DNA from 3 places in the Paraburkholderia sp. CI3 genome. Region 2 is predicted to be linked to each of the others. Evidence: predicted binding sites of a transcription regulator. Region 2 holds the regulator's gene; each other region holds the start of a gene.

Region 1 (6,005 bases), on a different contig from region 2:
GACACCTATTTGGCCAACGGTAAAGGATGTCGTTAGAAACGCCGGTGCCGTCAGCGTGACCGCATAGCGCTGCTGTAGATTCGTGACGACTGCCGATTGCGCAGCCTGCACGTCGGCCTGGTTTGCCAGCACCTCCTGGAACTGTGAGTTGGTCGGGAAGCGCGCTATCAGACCGCTCTCGCTCGTGCCGAGTTGCGAAGCGATGTAGACAAACATCAGTTCGGTCTCTGGCGTCGTATTGAAGGTGCCGCCGGCAAATGCCACCGAATGCAGGCCAATGCCACCAGAGGTCACGGTGAGGATGCAGGGAGGCGTGGCATTGAACGTAATCGCGTAGTGTCCACCGCCGTCGGACAGGGTGGAGCCCGAGCCCTGCACACAACTGAAGCTGACCGTCGCGCTGGCGACCGCACTACCGGTGGCGGCCGTGCCGGATATAGCGACGGTTGGCGTCACGTTTCCGCCACCGCAACTGTCGAGGCCGATACAGGCGTTTCCGCCGCAAGCGGCGAGCGTTGCGAGGGAAGCCACGCAAATTGCAGCCAGCGCCGGACGAACGAAACACGCGTAGTGAGTGTTCATGATTGCCTGCCGTTGATAGATCGGGATGGGGCAATCGGTTCCACGGAACGGACCAATGCGACGTACAATTTTAGCGCCCCATGCCTGGAGACCGTTCTACACGTCAATCACATTCGCCGGTGTTATCAACTGCTGAACGGTGGCTCGTCGGCTCGCCGACAGGCGAAGGTCGACCCGCAGCGGCCCGTCGACCCAGCGCGACATATAGGGCGGCTTCCAAGGTACAACGAACGTTCGTTGACTCGCATTGCGAGACTGGAATTCGGCCAGAGCCGTCATTCGAGCATCGGTGCTGGTCAGACGGGTATGGGGCGCTTTCCTGTCATGCACGGATCGGTGGTCGCGAATGACTCGTCCCACGGAAAGCGAACGAGTACTTGCGACCCGTTTGAGCCACTCCACTTTTCCTTGTTGAATGGCTCATTCCGAGGGAACAACGGCCACGGCTTCCTGCGTCACCGCGCATTGTGGCTCGACGGTCTTGGTCCGCCGGCAAAACCCTGTTGCGACCGTGCGCAGCGGAGGCATCGCCCGAAGTTGGCCGGCAGCATTGGCCGCGGACGGCCGTCGAACCGGTGGTAACCCGTGAGCTGCCTGCACCGCGTGCGTGGGCGCTTCGATGCGCACGCGGCGGCGTCGAGTCCCGAATTGCGGTCGACACACGTCGGGGTGCCGCAACGCGTGCGGCCGTGAGGTGATTTTTGCGGCGGCTTGCGTCGCGGCGATCCGGCGCCGGCACTGACCACCCTCGCCGAACACGCGTGCCCGAATGACTACGACGACGCCGTGCATGGCTGAGCCTTCGCGACGTCGCGAGCTGCTAGCCATCAAGCGGTGCTCCGCTTGAACACGTGATAAAAATTTCGATGCGGTGTCGTGAATTCGAAATTTCTCTGCTTTACGTAGGCATCGAGCCAGGACTTGACGAACGCGAGCAGCGTGGCATCGACCACGAAGCCATCGCCATACTCCTTATACGACGTGTCAAGCGCGTAGACTCCGGCGTTGGGATCGAAGAAATACAACGACCCACCGCGGCTACGATAGAACGCGATCGCATGCTTGCCTTGTGTGCATTCGACCTCGATGATGACCGCCCTGCCTTTGCGGAGGTTTTCCCCAGCTTCCGCAATGGTCTTGTCGTCAAGTCGGTTGACACCGCCGCCGGGCGCCGGTTCCTGTGCGATATGAATGTCGTCTTCCAAGTCTGCTTCTACGAGACCCAGTTCGCGGGCGACCGTGCTCACCGGTCTACCGCTGTAAGCGTTTTGCGTCATCGCGGCAGCCAGCATGGTATCTGCGTTGCGCGGACCGCTTTTACCCTTGTCGATCAAACTTGCGAGCGGGGAACCCGCCGGCGGCGAAATGCCTTGGCTCATGCGGCTGACTGGATTCAACGGATTGGCGAACCGCTTCGTCGTCGGGTTCAGCAACGGACCGTCCTTGTTCAGAATGCCGTTGGAGGTGGTCATTTTTTCCTTGACCCAGTTCAGCACGGCGCCCATACAAACACCATGGGCCAGACCTTCCGAATAGTTGCTGCCCATTACGTCTCGATTGATCTTCTGAAAAGAGTCGCTCTGAGCAAACTTGTACTCGCGGCGTGCATATTGGTTTAGCGCACTGAAGTCCATTCCCATTGTGTAACTTCCCTTCGGCTGAATGCGTGGCTGATCAAAAGCGGGGTGAGCGTCTCAAACAGCAGAACAACCGGTGCGCGCGTTTTATTCCTGTGCCGAGCGGATCTTGTCGGCTGCGTGACGTTCGGCGTCCGATGTTCACCAGCAGAGCGAGCGCGAGCGGCGATCAACGCGGCTCGGCGAAGCAAAGACAGTCGAACGCAACGTACGCGAACACCGCTGCTGCGATCAACCGCGAATGGCCGGTCAACTCAAGCAGCTTCGTGCCGGCTGTAGCGCAGGCTACTGTACGAAAGCCATGCCAGACCGGGCATCATCGCGGCGGCGACCGTAGGCCGATCGGACGTCGAATCGCGCCGCACGACGCCGCGTGTTCGCCCAGACGTGCCTGCAGTCAGCACGTGGCCGGCATGTCTCGATCGATGACGACGCCGTCGCCTCGGCGGCTCGCGAAAAACTCACGCGAATGCAGACATCCCCTCTTGACCACAAGGCAAACCAGCAAGCGGCGGGAGCCGGAGCGACGTCCGATAACGGCCTGGGAGCGGTCGTTGAACTGTTTCTCATAGGCCGAAGTTGATCGGCTGAAGATGGGCCGATCTTTGCCGGCGACGCGATGCTCGCTATCATTCTTTCGGTTCCTCAGCGCAGTTCGAGTTGGGGCTTGGGCGCGGGGCCCCGAGAGAAAAGCAATCGGGCCTGCACATGAAACCCGTCGACGACGGAGAGTCTTGCCATCCGCCTCAAGCGCCGAAACGTAGGGTGCGTCGATACGCGACTGCATGTGACGATCCGCTTCAACGTTTCATCGATGGAAGTAGCACACCTCCTTTGCAACCGGGTCGGACTTTGTCTCCTCCGTCGCCCACCCGAATAGACATGAGGAAGCAGCCCAGCCCTCGCCGGAGCTCCCCATTTATATTACAAAAACGGTGCCGCCACCTGACAAAAATACTGTATGGATGTACAGTTTAGGCATTTGACGGGGAGAACGCGATTTCTCAATGTTTCGATGTTCATCATCCGGGGCTCTGCGGAGCGCCGCGTTGGCCCAGCTAGACACTGAACGCTATTTTGAGTATCAAGGCATGCCAGATCATAGGCGCATAGCCCACATTGACATGGATGCATTCTTTGCGTCTTGTGAACTTTCGCAGTATCCAGAACTGCGAGGCCAAGCCATGGTGGTCGCGGGCCGTCGTTCGGATGCGCCCCGAACGAACGCGGACGGCACGCGTGAATTCTCGCGGTTACGCGACTATACGGGCAGAGGTGTATTGACGACTGCAACCTACGAAGCACGAGCGCTCGGAGTTCACTCTGGGATGCCGGCGATGAAGGCGGCCCGACTGGCGCCGAATGCCATTCTCCTTCCGGTGAACTTTGACCTGTACCGAACATACTCACGACTGTTCAAGGAAGCAGTTCGATCCATAAGTCCTACAATCGAGGACGTGGGAATAGATGAGGTCTATGCCGATCTATCGTTCTTGAATGACGAATCGGAGCAAATTGCGCGGAACCTGAAATCCGCGGTCGTCGAGGCGACCAATCTGACCTGTTCGGTTGGAATTGCGCCAAATAAGCTCTTGGCAAAATTGTGTTCCGACATGGAAAAGCCAGACGGAATCACAATTTTGCGGCTTGAAGATTTGCAAGCAAGGATCTGGCCGATGGCTGCCGGAAAAATCAACGGTATTGGGCCGAAGGCCAACGCCAAGCTGACGTCTCTCGGGATAACGACGATCGGTGAAATTGCCGCATGCGGCGAGCAATGGCTGATCGAACAGTTCGGACGGAGCTATGGGTCATGGCTTCGCCAAGTTTCCCATGGGCTCGACGACAGGCCAGTGGTGACTCATAGCGAGCCTGTCTCGATGAGCCGAGAGACTACATTCGAGCAAGACCTGCACGCCGTACGGCACAAGCAGGAACTCGGTACCGCATTTACCCGTTTATGCGAGCAGGTGGCGCTAGATTTGCAGCGTAAAGGCTATCTCGCGCGAAGGATCGGGATCAAACTTCGCTTCAACGACTTTCAGACAGTAACGCGTGACGTCACTCTCCCAGAACCTGTTGCGGACGCTAAGGCACTGCGTCACGCGGCCACCCAATGCCTGAAACGGGTCGAACTTGTTAAATCCATCAGGCTACTGGGGGTCAAGGCGGGCGGCCTCCAACGTGCGGGAACGACGGCGAGCGAGGCGTCGTCGCAGTTCGAGTTGGATTTTTAATGCGCGTACCACCTTACCGAGCAAATGTATCCTAACTTACCAAAACCGACCAAAACAGGTAGGTTGGGCGACACTGAGCTTCTCAAATGTCTTTTTCTAAGAAAAACGTGACTGATTGTTTTATACAAATCAGATAGTTACAACCAGAGCGTCCAGAGTTACCCCGCCCACGTTCGCCATACGAGATCTATATCGACCTGACCGACCTGCCGGGCGAACCGGCCGACATCGGCCGGCGCATCAAGGACGCTGTTCATCAGGCCACCGGTCTCACGTGTTCGATCTGCGTCGCGCGCCGAACAAGCTGCTCGCGAAGATCGGCTCCGAACTCGACAAGCCTGACGGCCTGACGATCCTGACGCCGGCCGATATACCGCTGCGCGTGTGGCCGCTGCCGGTGCGCAAGGTCAACGGCATCGGCCCGAAGGCCGCGCAGAAGCTGACCACACTCGGCCTCGCGACGGTCGGCGATCTGGCCGCCGCCGACGCCGGGTTGTTGCAGGACAACTTCGGGCGCAGCTATTCCGCCTGGCTAATGCAGGTCGCACAGGGTCACGACGAGCGGCCCGTGGTGGTCGAATCGGAGCCGAAGTCGATCAGCCGCGAGACCACGTTCGAGCGCGATCTGCATCCGCGCCACGATCGACCGGCGTTATCGAGCGCGTTTACGGGGCTGTGCGTGCGTGTCGCCGACGATCTCGTGCGCAAGGGTTACGTGGGCCGCACGATCGGCATCAAGCTGCGCTACGACGATTTCCACACCGTCACGCGCGACCTGACGCTCGACGAACCGACCGCCGACGCGAGCGAAATCCGCCGCGCGGCGACCGAATGTTTGCGACGGGTGGAGTTGAACCGCAAGCTGCGGCTATTGGGCGTGCGCATCAGCACGCTGACGTCGGCCAGCGAACAGGCGCTGAAGCCGCGCCTGCCGGTTCAGGCCGACTTGCCTTTCGCGAGCGACGAATAGGCGCTGTCGCCGGCGACGCCGGTCGAGTTCGCACGCGTGGCCGGCACGTCGCCCGACGTGGACAGCGCCGACGCCGCCACCGAAAACGAGAACGTGTTGACGCCGTTGGCGCTGTGCGCGGACACGGTGCCGCGATGCATCTCCGCGATCGCCTTCACGATCGCGAGCCCTAGCCCGTGGTTTTCGCGGCTATTGGTGCGCGAGACTTCCGCGCGATAGAAACGGTCGAACAGATGTTCGAGGACGTCCGGCGCGATCGGCTCGCCAGGATTTGCCACGGCGACGCGCACCTGGTCGCGCATCGGTCCTTTCCCGCGCGCGATCGTCACGGTGATCGACGCGCCCGGCTCGCAATGCTGGATCGCGTTCATCAGCAGGTTCGTGCACGCGCGGCCGAATAGCGACCGGTTCACGCGCGCGAACGCATCGCCGTGCAACTGCGCATGCACGTGCGCCTCTTCGAGCGGAATCTCCAGAAACTCGAGCGTATGCGCGAGTTCCGCCGCGAGCGACACCTCGACGAGCCCCGTCGCGCGTTCGCCCTGATCGGCGCGCGCGAGGAACAGCATGTCGTTGATG
Region 2 (6,005 bases):
TTCGAACACCGTCATATGACGGAACAGCGCGTAGTGCTGGAACACGAAACCGACCTCGCGCTCACGCGCGCCGACCGCCGCGACATCCAGGCCTTGCAGCTCGACCCGGCCGCCATCCGCATATTCGAGGCCGGCGATCACACGCAGCAACGTCGTCTTGCCGCAACCCGACGGCCCGAGCAGCGCGACGAGTTCGCCCGGCGGAAAGTCGAGCGACACGTTGTCGAGCGCGACGAAATCGCCGAAGCGCTTTTGCAGGTTACGAACGGTGATACCCATTTACAGCTCTCCTTGCTTGAGCGGATGTCGCTGCGACGCAGGCGTGGCGTTGACGAAAAACGAATGAGAAGCGGACTGCGCGCTATTGGCCTGCGAAGCGCCGGAAGGCGACACGGGCCCCGCATACGCAGGCACTTCGCGCGCCGCCGACAGTTCCGCCGACATATGACGCTCGGCCAACAGCTTGAGCCCCAGCGTAACCAGCGCCAGCAGCGCGAGCAGCGAGGCCACGGCGAACGCGGCCGAGAAGTTGTACTCGTTGTAGAGGATTTCGACGTGCAGCGGCATCGTGTCGGTCTGCCCGCGAATATGGCCCGACACGACCGACACCGCGCCGAACTCGCCCATTGCGCGCGCATTGCACAGAATCACGCCGTACAGCAGACCCCACTTGACGTTCGGCAGCGTGACGCGACGGAACGTCTGCCAGCCCGATGCGCCGAGCACGTGCGCGGCTTCTTCCTCGTCGTTGCCCTGCGCCTGCATCAGCGGAATCAGCTCGCGCGCGACGAACGGGAACGTGACGAAGATCGTCGCGAGCACGATGCCCGGCACCGCGAAGATAATCTGCACGTCGTGATCTTCGAGCCACGGGCCGAACCAGCCCTGCGCGCCGAACATCAGCACGTAGATCAGACCGGAGATCACCGGCGACACCGAAAACGGCAGATCGATCAACGTGGTCAGCAGCGCCTTGCCGCGGAATTCGAACTTCGCGATACACCACGACGCCGCAAGGCCGAACACGAGGTTCAGCGGCACCGCGATCGCCGCGGTGAGCAGCGTCAGTTTGATCGCCGACAGCGCATCCGGATCGGCGAGCGCTTCGAAGTAAAAACGCAGCCCCTTGTTCAGCGCCTGGTAGAACACCGCGGCGAGCGGCACGGCCAGAAACAGCGCGAGAAACAGCAGTGCGAGGCCGATCAGCAGCCAGCGCACGACCGCCGGCTCGCTGACCGGATCGGGGCGACGCGCCGCGCTCGCCGGGTGGGTCGGAACGCGGCTCATTGCACACCTCCACCGATAGCGGCGACGCTCGTGGCCACTGGCGCCGACCCCGTATTGCCGCGGCTCGTGCGCCGCTGCAGATACCACTGCAGCGTGTTGATCGACAGCAGCATCAGGAACGACACGACCAGCATCACGACCGCGAGCGCCGTCGCGCCCGCATAGTCGTATTGCTCGAGCTTCGTGATGATCAGGAGCGACGTGATCTCCGACTTCATCGGCACATTGCCGGCGATGAAGATCACCGAGCCGTATTCGCCGAGCGCGCGCGCAAAGGCGAGCGCGAAGCCGGTCAGCAGCGCCGGGAACACGGCCGGCAGCACGACGCGGCGAAACGTGAGCCAGCGCGACGCGCCGAGACACGGGGCCGCCTCCTCCTGCTCGCGCTCGAACTCCTCGAGCACCGGTTGCACCGTGCGCACGACGAACGGCAGGCCGATGAACGTCAGCGCGACCAGCACGCCCGCCGGCGTGAACGCGATCTTGATGCCGAGCGGCGCGAGGAACTGGCCGATCCAGCCGTTGCCCGCATACACGGCCGCGAGCGAAATGCCCGCCACCGAGGTGGGCAGCGCGAACGGCAGATCGACGACCGCATCGACGATACGCTTGAACGGAAACGTGTAGCGCACCAGCACCCACGCGACGAGAAAGCCGAACACTGCGTTGATCAGCGCGCCGCCTAGCGCCGAGAAAAACGTCAGCCGATACGACGCGAGCACACGCGGCGACGTGACCGCGCGCACGAACTGATCCCAGTCGAGCGTCGCGGTTTTCAGAAAGGTCGCCGCCAATGGAATCAGCACCACGAGGCTCAGATAAGCCACCGTGATGCCGAGTGTCAGGCCAAAACCGGGCAATGCGCTCGGCTTGCGGAAGGTCAACGTGGTCATGCTGGATACTCGTTCATGGTTGATGCTCGCGCGGTTGTTCGTTTTGCCGTGTTGCCGCACTGCGGCGGTCCTGCCGCACCGCTGGCCACCGGACCCCGGTTAGCCGAAAGCGCGCCCATTGGGCGCGCCCTTTTGCCCTGGCTGTGATTCAGGCGGTGGTTCTTACTGCGGCTGATAAATCGAATCGAACACGCCGCCGTCCGCGAAATGGGTCTTCTGCGCGTTGGTCCAACCGCCGAACGAATCGTCGATCGTGTACAGCTTCAGCTTCGGAAACTTCGCGGTCAGATCGGCGGCCACCTTGGTGGAACGCGGACGATAGAAATTGCGCGCGGCGATCTCCTGACCTTGCTCGCTATACAGGAAGTTCAGATACGCTTCGGCCACCTTTCGCGTGCCGTGTTTGTCGACGACCTTGTCGACCACCGCGACCGGCGGCTCGGCCAGAATGCTCACCGACGGCACCACGATCTCGAACCTGTCCGGACCAAACTCCTTCAGCGACAGGAACGCCTCGTTTTCCCACGCGATCAGCACGTCGCCGATACCGCGCTGCACGAAGCTCGTGGTCGCGCCGCGCGCGCCCGAATCGAGCACGCCGGCGTTCCTGTACAGCTTGCCGACGAACTCCCTGGCCTTCTGGTCGTTGCCGCCCGGTTGATGCTCGGCGTACGCCCACGCGGCCAGGTAGTTCCAGCGCGCGCCGCCCGAGGTCTTCGGATTCGGCGTCACGATCGACACGCCCGGCTTCACCAGATCATCCCAATCCTTGATGTGCTTCGGGTTGCCCTTGCGTACCAGAAACACGATCGTCGACGTGTACGGCGATGCGTTGTCCGGCAGACGCTTTTGCCAGTTCTTGTCGACGAGCCCCTTGTTCGCGAGCGCGTCGATGTCATAGGCGAGCGCAAGCGTCACGACGTCGGCCTGCAGTCCGTCGAGCACCGAGCGAGCCTGCGCGCCCGAGCCGCCGTGCGACTGCCTGAAGGTGACGGCTCCGCCGGTCCTGGCCTTCCATTCCTTGCCGAATGCCTGATTGATGTCCTGATACAGCTCGCGCGTCGGATCGTAGGACACGTTCAACAGCGTGGTGTCGGCGTGCGCGACGCCGCTTGCGCCCAACATGCCGAGCGCCCCCGCCGCGCCGACGACGAGCGCCGCGATCAGTTTTCTGGTTCGAGCCGCAAGCCCCATATGCCGATGGTTCATTTCGATTTTTCTCCGCGTGATGTCCGCTGATGAGCGTCTGGTGTTGTTCTGCGTCGCGGTCACGTGCCCATGAGCGCCAACCGGAGGCCAGTCTATCGAAGCGCTTTCATTATTAAAAATAATGTTTCTTCATTTTTTAATGCTTAAAAGTGGTAACGACAGATGCGCCGGCGGTTGGGACGCCGACAACGCCGTCATGTCGCCGATAAACGACGCCCCAGCGCGACCCTTGCGCCGAACTTAAAGTAAAGCTTGAAATGCGCCGAATACTGTATAAAAATACAGTCACCTGTTCATACATACAGTGGCCATGACAAAACTCACCGCACGACAGCAGCAGGTTTTCGATCTGATCCGCCGCGCGATCGAACGCACCGGCTTTCCGCCCACTCGCGCGGAAATTGCCGCCGAACTCGGGTTCAGCTCGGCCAATTCCGCGGAAGAGCATCTGCGCGCGCTGGCGCGCAAGGGCGTGATCGAACTCGCGGCCGGCGCGTCGCGCGGCATCCGCCTGCTGTCCGGGCAGGAGGACGCGCCGTATCAGTTCACCCTGCCGCATGCGGGCCTGATGCAGTTGTCGTTGCCGCTGATCGGCCGGGTCGCGGCGGGTAGCCCGATCCTCGCGCAGGAACATATCTCGCAGCACTACGCGTGTGACCCGGCGCTGTTCTCGAGCAAGCCCGACTACCTGCTGAAGGTGCGCGGCCTGTCGATGCGCGACGCGGGCATTCTCGACGGCGACCTGCTCGCGGTGCAAAAGCGCACCGAAGCGAAGGACGGCCAGATCATCATTGCGCGGCTTGGCGACGACGTAACGGTCAAACGTCTGAAGCGCCGGCCGAACGGCATCGAACTGATCGCCGAAAACCCCGATTACGACAACATCTTCGTGGAATCCGGCAGCGCCGATTTTGCGCTCGAAGGGATCGCGGTCGGGCTGATCCGCCCCAGCGAGTTCTGATCTTTCGTTGTCGCCGGAACGCTTGCGCCGGTTTGTCCAACCCAAGCCGCATTTACGCCCGCATTTACGCCCGCATCTACGCCGAATCGCCTGGAGAGACTCATGGAACGCCTTGCCCGCCTGTTGCCCTTTCGCCAGTTCGGCCGTCTGCGCCATCTGCGCAAGCTCACGCCCTGCGCGCTAATCGAGGCGCCCGCTGCGCGCACGCCGTCGCTGTTCGACGCGGCTGCCGAAGCTTCCGGTCTGCCGTCGTCGTTGCCGGCGTTCGCGCGCGTGTCGCTGAATTCGGCGCTGAACATCGCCGAGCCCGCGCGTCGCGCGCCGGTGCGGGTCTATCATGGACCGTCGCGACTGATCATGGTCGGTACGGTCGACGCTGTATGCCGTATGATCGATCGTTGCATAGCCGACGAAGCCAACGTGCACGGCGCGGTGTTCGAAGCCTGAGCGAATCCTGAGTACGCATGCAACAAACACTTCGGATGTTCAGAGATTCGCGTGGGATGGGATCGTTTCGACCTCGCCGTGGTCGACGTTAGATCATCACTGACGTGGAGTCCCATTCGATGACAATTCGGAAACGCACACAGGGCAGCGCCACCCGGCCGCTGCTGATCACGCTGATCGTGGTGATCGTGATTGCCGCGCTGGGCTTTATTTATGCGTCACCGTATCTCGCGGTGAACAATCTCAAACGCGCCGCCGATGCGCGTGACGTGCAAACCGTCAATCAGTATGTGGACTTTCCCGCGCTACGCGATAGCCTGAAGCAACAGGTGGGCGCCATGCTGACACGCCGGCTTGAAGCGGATGCCGGCAACAAGATGGCCACGATCGGCGCGGTGATCGGCGTGACGCTGATCGGCCCGCTCGTCGATGCCTATGCGACACCCGACGGCGTCGCGGCGCTGCTGAACGGCATGCCGCCGCGTGGCACGCCGGGCGAGCAACCGTCCGCGCCGCCAGCCGCGGGCGGCGAAGCGCCGGCCGCACCAGCCGCGGGCGACACCACCACGCAGGCAAGCGCACCGCCGCCCGGGCGTCAAAGCACGGCCGGCTATCGCAGTCTCAATGAGTTTGTCATCACGTACCGGCGTGGCGAAGGTAACGCGAACTATTCGGCAATCTTTCGTCGCGAAGGTCTGGTCACGTGGAAGCTCGCGGCGATCAATCTGAACGAGTGAGATTGAAACCTGGCCGGATGGGATGCGTGGCTGGCCATCGGGGCCGGCCACGCGACAGGGTCTATTCACATCTGGGCTAGATGACGGGGCGCGCGGCTTCGCGTCCCTCACTAGCCCATTACGCCGCAGCCGCCTGCTGCTGCTCCTGCGCGGACGAGCACGCCACCAGAATGCTGCACGACACGCGGTCGAGCAGCGGCGTGTTGCCCGCCCCCATCCACCACCGCGACAAACCAGTCCGGCAGCGATGACCCACCACCACGAGGTCGACCTGCAACTCGTTGGCAAGATTGGCGATCTCGTCGATCGGATGACCGAATGCGAAATGCCCTTGCGCGCTCACGCCTCGCTCGGTCAGCCAGTTCACGCCCTCCTGCAGAATCTCGCGGGCCGTTTTTTCGAAGCTGCCGCAGGCGACGTCCGTCAACAGGCCCGCGCTCTGCGCGATGCTCGAACGCATGTCGACGACCG
Region 3 (6,005 bases), 1.8 Mb from region 2:
ATTCGTCTCCCGAACCCGCGTTCGCACCCGGCGTGCCGTCATCGGTGTTCCATACGTCGCCGGCGAACGCCTGGATCGCGGCGGTCGGCAGGATCGCGCACAGCTCGGTGAGATGCGTGCAACCGGCCGTGCCGGCCAGCAAACGGGCAGCATCGCGACGGAAGTTGTGGAACAGATTGAGCCCGATGAGGGCACGGTAGGCGGGATTGCTAGCCTGGCACAACCCTGGATAGGGCACCCAGTCGGACGACGCCTCGGCGTTGACGACATTGAGCTTGCGATCGATGGTGATGCGAAGCCAGAGTTCATGGATCGGCTGACCATTGGGCCGGACACCCGACGCAAGCGCCACATCGCGTGGCTTTTCGTCGGTCAGGCACGCTTCCACATCCCACAGGCCATCGGCTCGCTCGTAAGCTTCCGCTCTGATTGCGCGACGATGGCGCAACTGACGGGACACTGGCGGGGAGAGCGACATGCGGGAAGGAAAGGCCGGATTGGAAAACTTCTCGAGTTTAGCATAACGGGTATTTGGGACAGCCCCGATTGCGCACGGCCTGGCGCCAGGTTACGGCGCGGTATTTGCCCTACCCGTCGAGACTGGCGTGTTAGTCGCCGTCCCCGATGGCGTCGATACCCTTCAGGATCTTGCCGATCGTCGCGCCGGAGAAGCCGCGCGACGCGAGGAAGCGCGCCTGCTTCGCGCGCTCGGCCGGCGTTTGCGGCAACTGGCCGAACTTCTTGCGCCAGACCGCCTGGGCGCGCGCGAGTTCGGTTTCGCGCAATTGCGCGCTCGCCTCTTCGACGAGCGCCGGGTTGAGCGCGTGTTGCTTCAGTTCGCCGAGAATGCGGCTCGTGCCGAGCCGCGATGCGCGCCGATGGATCAGGCTTTCCGCGAAGCGCGAGTCGGATAGCCAGTTTTCGGCCTGCAGCGCGTCGAGCACCGGGTCGAGCGAATCGGTTTCCTCGACGTAAGGCTTCAGCTTGCGGGCGAGGTCGGCGCGGCTATATTCGCGGCGCGACAGATAGCCGAGCGCGCGCGCTTTCAGCGAACGGGCGGGGCGTTGGGATTTTCTGCTGTCGTCTTTGTCGGACTGGCCCGGCTTCTCTTCGCCGGGTTGGCGACGCGAGCGGGTGTAGGTGACCTCGGAGGGGATTGGGGAATCGAGTCCGGAGGAATCCCGGCTGGACGACGCTGCAGCGGGCGCAGACCGCGTACGCTGCGGGCCGCGGCCCGCGGCGCGGTCATGTGCGTCGAACGGTTCGAACGGTTCGAACGGTTCGAACGGATCGCCGGACTCAGGCGATCCGTCCGCCGCGTCGCGCGGGCCGTCCGGATAGCGTCCGGAGTCGAAACCGGACAGCGGCCGGCCTTTGCGTATCACTTGATGCTTACTCTTCTTCGCCCGCGACTTCAGCGTCCGCGCCGGTCACGGCGTTCGCCATCGCGGTAACGCCCAGCGATTCGCGGATACGGTTCTCGATTTCGCGAGCGATATCCGGATTTTCGCGCAGGAATTCACGCGCATTGTCCTTGCCCTGACCAATCCGCTCGCCGCTATAGCTGTACCATGCGCCGGCCTTGTCGACGATCTTCGCCTGCACGCCGAGGTCGATGATTTCGCCCTGACGCGAGATGCCCTCGCCGTACAGGATGTCGAAAATCGCTTCACGGAACGGCGGCGCCACCTTGTTCTTGACGACCTTCACGCGGGTTTCGTTGCCGATCACTTCGTCGTTCTTCTTGATCGAGCCGATGCGGCGAATGTCGAGACGCACCGACGCGTAGAACTTCAGCGCATTACCGCCCGTGGTGGTTTCCGGGTTGCCGAACATCACGCCGATCTTCATGCGGATCTGGTTGATGAAGATCACGAGGCAGTTCGTGCGCTTGATCGTGCCGGTCAGCTTGCGCAGCGCCTGCGACATCAGACGCGCCTGCAGACCCGGCAGCGAGTCGCCCATTTCGCCTTCGATTTCCGCCTTCGGCACCAGCGCCGCGACCGAGTCGATCACGATCATGTCGATCGAGCCCGAGCGCACCAGCGCGTCGGCGATTTCGAGCGCCTGTTCGCCGGTGTCCGGCTGCGAGACCAGCAGGTCGGCGACGTTCACGCCGAGCTTGCCCGCGTATTGAATGTCCAGCGCGTGTTCCGCGTCGATGAACGCCGCGGTGCCGCCGAGCTTCTGCATTTCGGCGACGACCTGCAGCGTCAGCGTGGTTTTACCGGACGATTCCGGACCGTAGATTTCGACCACGCGGCCGCGCGGCAAACCGCCGACGCCCAGTGCGATGTCGAGGCCGAGCGATCCGGTGGAGACCACCTGGATGTCTTCGACTGCCTCACCTGCACCGAGCCGCATGACCGACCCTTTGCCGAACTGCTTTTCGATCTGCGCGAGCGCGGCGGCGAGAGCCTTGCTCTTTTCAGCAGTCAGTCCAGCCGAGCCTTTCTTGCTTTCTTCCATGAATCGTCCTTTGCTATGATGAACGGCGTCTGAGGCAGATGTGCACCCGTGGTTCCACTCGAATTGAGCGGAGTCTCCAGGACATCACACGAAACGCAGACACTGTATAAAAAAACAGTAGTTTTGGCAAGTGCGATTGTGATGCGAACGCGCATCTTTTACTGTCGCATCGCCCCAACTACCCACAATAATGTTCGGAGACCGCTGCGCGCCGGGGCAACCCCACGGTGCCGGCAAAGCCAGGCTGGCGCATCATGCGAATTCTGATTGCCGAAGACGACAGCATACTCGCGGATGGTCTGGTTCGATCACTCCGCCAATCGGCCTATGCGGTCGATCACGTGAAAAGCGGCGTGGAAGCCGATACCGCGTTGTCAATGCAGACGTTCGACCTATTGATCCTCGATCTGGGCCTGCCGCGCATGTCCGGGCTCGAGGTGCTGCGCCGCCTGCGCGCGCGCAATTCGAACCTGCCCGTGCTGATCCTGACCGCCGCCGATAGCGTCGACGAACGCGTCAAAGGCCTCGACCTCGGCGCCGACGATTACATGGCCAAGCCCTTCGCGCTGAACGAACTCGAAGCGCGCGTGCGCGCGCTGACACGGCGCGGCGCGGGCGGCGGCCCGACCGTCGTGCGGCATGGCTCGCTGTCGTTCGATCAGGTGGGCCGCATCGCCTACGTCAACGACCAGGCGATCGATCTGTCGGCGCGCGAGCTCGGTCTGCTCGAAGTGCTGCTGCAACGGATCGGCCGGCTGGTCTCGAAAGAGCAGCTCGTCGACCATCTGTGCGAATGGGGCGAGGAAGTCAGCAACAACGCGATCGAAGTCTACGTGCACCGGCTGCGCAAGAAGATCGAACCGAGCGGCGTGCGCATCATCACCGTGCGCGGGCTCGGCTACTGTCTCGAAAAAGCGGCGTCGCCGGCGAATGCGAGCGCGCCCGCCACCCCGGCCGGCTCCGAGCCGCAGAAGGCACAAGCGGCACAATCGTCCACCGCGCCGTCGTCCACCGCGATGCCGGCGAGCCACCACTACAAATAGAGGCCAGCGATGTCCGCACGCGCTGATCGCGCCACGGCGCACGCGGCGGACCTCGACGAGGCGCGCGACGCGCGCTACGCCAATCCGTTCGCCGCGCCCGACGAAACCGAAGCCGCCGCCGAAGCGCGTCCGCGCTCGCTGTTCGGCGAAATTCTCGACTGGATGCTCGCGCCGCTGCTGCTGCTGTGGCCGATGAGCCTCGCGGTCACCTATCTGGTCGCGAAGTCGATCGCGAACGGGCCGTTCGACCGCGCGCTCGAAACCGACGCCTACGTGCTCGCGCGCCAGATCCATCCGGTCAATGGCGTCGCGGAGCTGTCGCTGCCCGAGTCGACGCGCGATTTCCTGCGCGCCGACAACGTCGACAGCGTGTTCTTTCAGGTGCTCGGCACGCGCGGCGAGCTCGTGGCCGGCGAGCGTGACATGCCACTGCCGCACGAGGAGGACCGCCCGCCACCGGGTCTCGTCGAATTCCGCGACGACGTGCTGCGCGGCAACGACATCCGCGTCGCCTACACGACCGTCGAGTTTCCGCAGACGCCGGGCGCGCAGGCCGTGCTCGTGCAGGTCGCCGAAACGCTCGACAAGCGCAGCCAGCTCGCCAACGACATCATCAAGGGCGTGATCCTGCCGCAGTTCGTGATCCTGCCGCTCGCGATCCTGCTCGTGTGGTTCGGGCTGTCGCGCGGGCTCGAGCCGCTGCATGCGCTGCAGGCGCATATCCGCGCGCGCCGGCCGGACGATCTGTCGCCGCTCGAAGCGCGCCGCGCGCCGCCGGAAATCGAGCCGCTCGTCACGTCGTTCAACGATCTGCTCACGCGCCTCGAACAGAACATGGAGCTGCAGAAGCGCTTCATCGCCGACGCCGCGCATCAGATGAAAACGCCGCTGGCCGGCCTGCGCACCCAGGCCGAGCTCGCGCTGCGCCAGAACGCGTCGGCCGAGGTTCGTCGCTCGCTCGAACAGATCGCGACGAGCTCCGAGCAGGCCGCGCGGCTCGTCACGCAATTGCTCGCGCTGGCGCGCGCGGAAAACCGTCGGTCGGGACAGATCTTCACGCCGCTCGAACTGGGCGAACTCGCGCGCAGCGCGGTGCGCGAATGGGTGCAGGCCGCGCTCGCGAAGCAGATGGACATCGGCTACGAAGCGCCCGACGAGCCCGTCGAAGTCGCCGGCAATCCGGTGATGCTGCGTGAAATGCTGTCGAACCTGATCGACAACGCGATCCGCTATACGCCGGCGGGCGGCCGCATCACCGTGCGCGTGCGGCACGACGCCCCCACGCGGCTCGTGCACCTGGAAGTCGAGGACACCGGGCTCGGCATTCCGGCCAGCGAGCGCTCGCGTGTGGTCGAGCGCTTTTACCGGATTCTGGGCCGCGAGGGCGACGGCAGCGGCCTCGGCCTCGCGATCGTGCGCGAGATTGCGGCAATGCATGGCGGCGAGCTCGCCATCGACGACAACGTCTACCAAGAGTCACCGCGGCTCGCCGGCACACTGGTGCGCGTCAGCTTGCACGTGCTCGAACGGGACTTACCCTAACGCGCCTCTATCGTCAGCTTGACGGTCAGCGTTTTTTGAGATATTTCAGCGTGGGTTGCGGGAACATACCAGCACATTAGCGGAAATTGAACGCCTTTCGTCCACTTACCGGACTACCCCAGGTTCAGGCGCCGAGTCAGAACGCCGTAAGTTTCCACTCCAATAATCGGTTGCACGGGAACGGCTGTGCCGGCGATCCGTGGATATATCAATATTGGAGACGACAATATGGCTACCGTTGGCGGGCAAATCTCGCGCGTGCCGATGACGCGCGATGAGAAGCGGGTGATCTTCGCATCGTCGCTGGGTACGGTTTTCGAGTGGTACGACTTTTATCTGGCCGGCTCGCTTGCGGCCTTCATCAGCAAGAGCTTCTTCTCCGGCGTCAATCCGACCGCGGCGTTCATCTTCACGCTGCTCAGCTTCGCGGCGGGCTTCGCGGTGCGGCCGTTCGGCGCGATCGTATTCGGGCGGCTCGGCGACATGGTCGGGCGCAAGTACACGTTCCTGATCACGATCGTCATCATGGGCCTGTCGACGTTCCTCGTCGGCTTCCTGCCGGGCTACGCGGCGATCGGCATCGCTTCGCCGGTGCTCTTCATCGCGATGCGCCTGCTGCAGGGTCTCGCGCTCGGCGGCGAGTACGGCGGCGCCGCGACCTATGTGGCCGAACACGCGCCGGCGAACCGCCGCGGCTTCTACACCGCATGGATCCAGACCACCGCCACGCTCGGTCTGTTTCTGTCGCTGCTCGTGATTCTCGGCGTTCGCACGCTCATGGGCGAAGACGCGTTCGGCGCCTGGGGCTGGCGGATTCCGTTCCTCGTGTCGATCCTGCTGCTCGCTGTGTCGGTGTGGATTCGCCTGCAATTGCATGAGTCGCCGGTGTTCGCGCGCATCAAGGCCGAGGGCAAGACCTCGAAGGCGCCGCTTTCCGAAGCGTTCGGCCAA

What was found. Region 2 encodes LexA, which represses DNA repair genes until DNA is damaged. Its sites were predicted from a motif close to ACTGTATNNNNATACAGT; they were not measured.
Region 1: a site for LexA is predicted at 3,176-3,193, ahead of dinB (DNA polymerase IV). Genes of this name have one in related genera too.
Region 3: a site for LexA is predicted at 2,571-2,588, ahead of recA (recombinase RecA). Genes of this name have one in related genera too.

Annotation. Positions count from the first base shown of each region.
Region 1 covers NZ_JBNDMI010000003.1:240,663-246,667, reverse strand. The annotation lists gene OKW29_RS09990 (hypothetical protein) at 1-582, opposite strand, end outside; gene OKW29_RS09985 (hypothetical protein) at 1,410-2,222, opposite strand; gene dinB (DNA polymerase IV) at 3,311-4,456, shown strand; partial or broken gene OKW29_RS09975 (Y-family DNA polymerase) at 4,639-5,426, shown strand; gene OKW29_RS09970 (heavy metal sensor histidine kinase) at 5,393-6,005, opposite strand, start outside.
Region 2 covers NZ_JBNDMI010000004.1:575,866-581,870, reverse strand. The annotation lists gene OKW29_RS24190 (sulfate/molybdate ABC transporter ATP-binding protein) at 1-279, opposite strand, end outside; gene cysW (sulfate ABC transporter permease subunit CysW) at 280-1,287, opposite strand; gene cysT (sulfate ABC transporter permease subunit CysT) at 1,284-2,180, opposite strand; gene OKW29_RS24175 (sulfate ABC transporter substrate-binding protein) at 2,343-3,389, opposite strand; gene lexA (transcriptional repressor LexA) at 3,700-4,350, shown strand; gene OKW29_RS24165 (hypothetical protein) at 4,453-4,797, shown strand; gene OKW29_RS24160 (DUF2939 domain-containing protein) at 4,917-5,534, shown strand; gene OKW29_RS24155 (universal stress protein) at 5,653-6,005, opposite strand, start outside.
Region 3 covers NZ_JBNDMI010000004.1:2,380,125-2,386,129, forward strand. The annotation lists gene OKW29_RS32385 (DUF2889 domain-containing protein) at 1-478, opposite strand, end outside; gene recX (recombination regulator RecX) at 609-1,385, opposite strand; gene recA (recombinase RecA) at 1,393-2,469, opposite strand; gene OKW29_RS32400 (response regulator) at 2,724-3,512, shown strand; gene OKW29_RS32405 (sensor histidine kinase N-terminal domain-containing protein) at 3,522-5,054, shown strand; gene OKW29_RS32410 (MFS transporter) at 5,283-6,005, shown strand, end outside.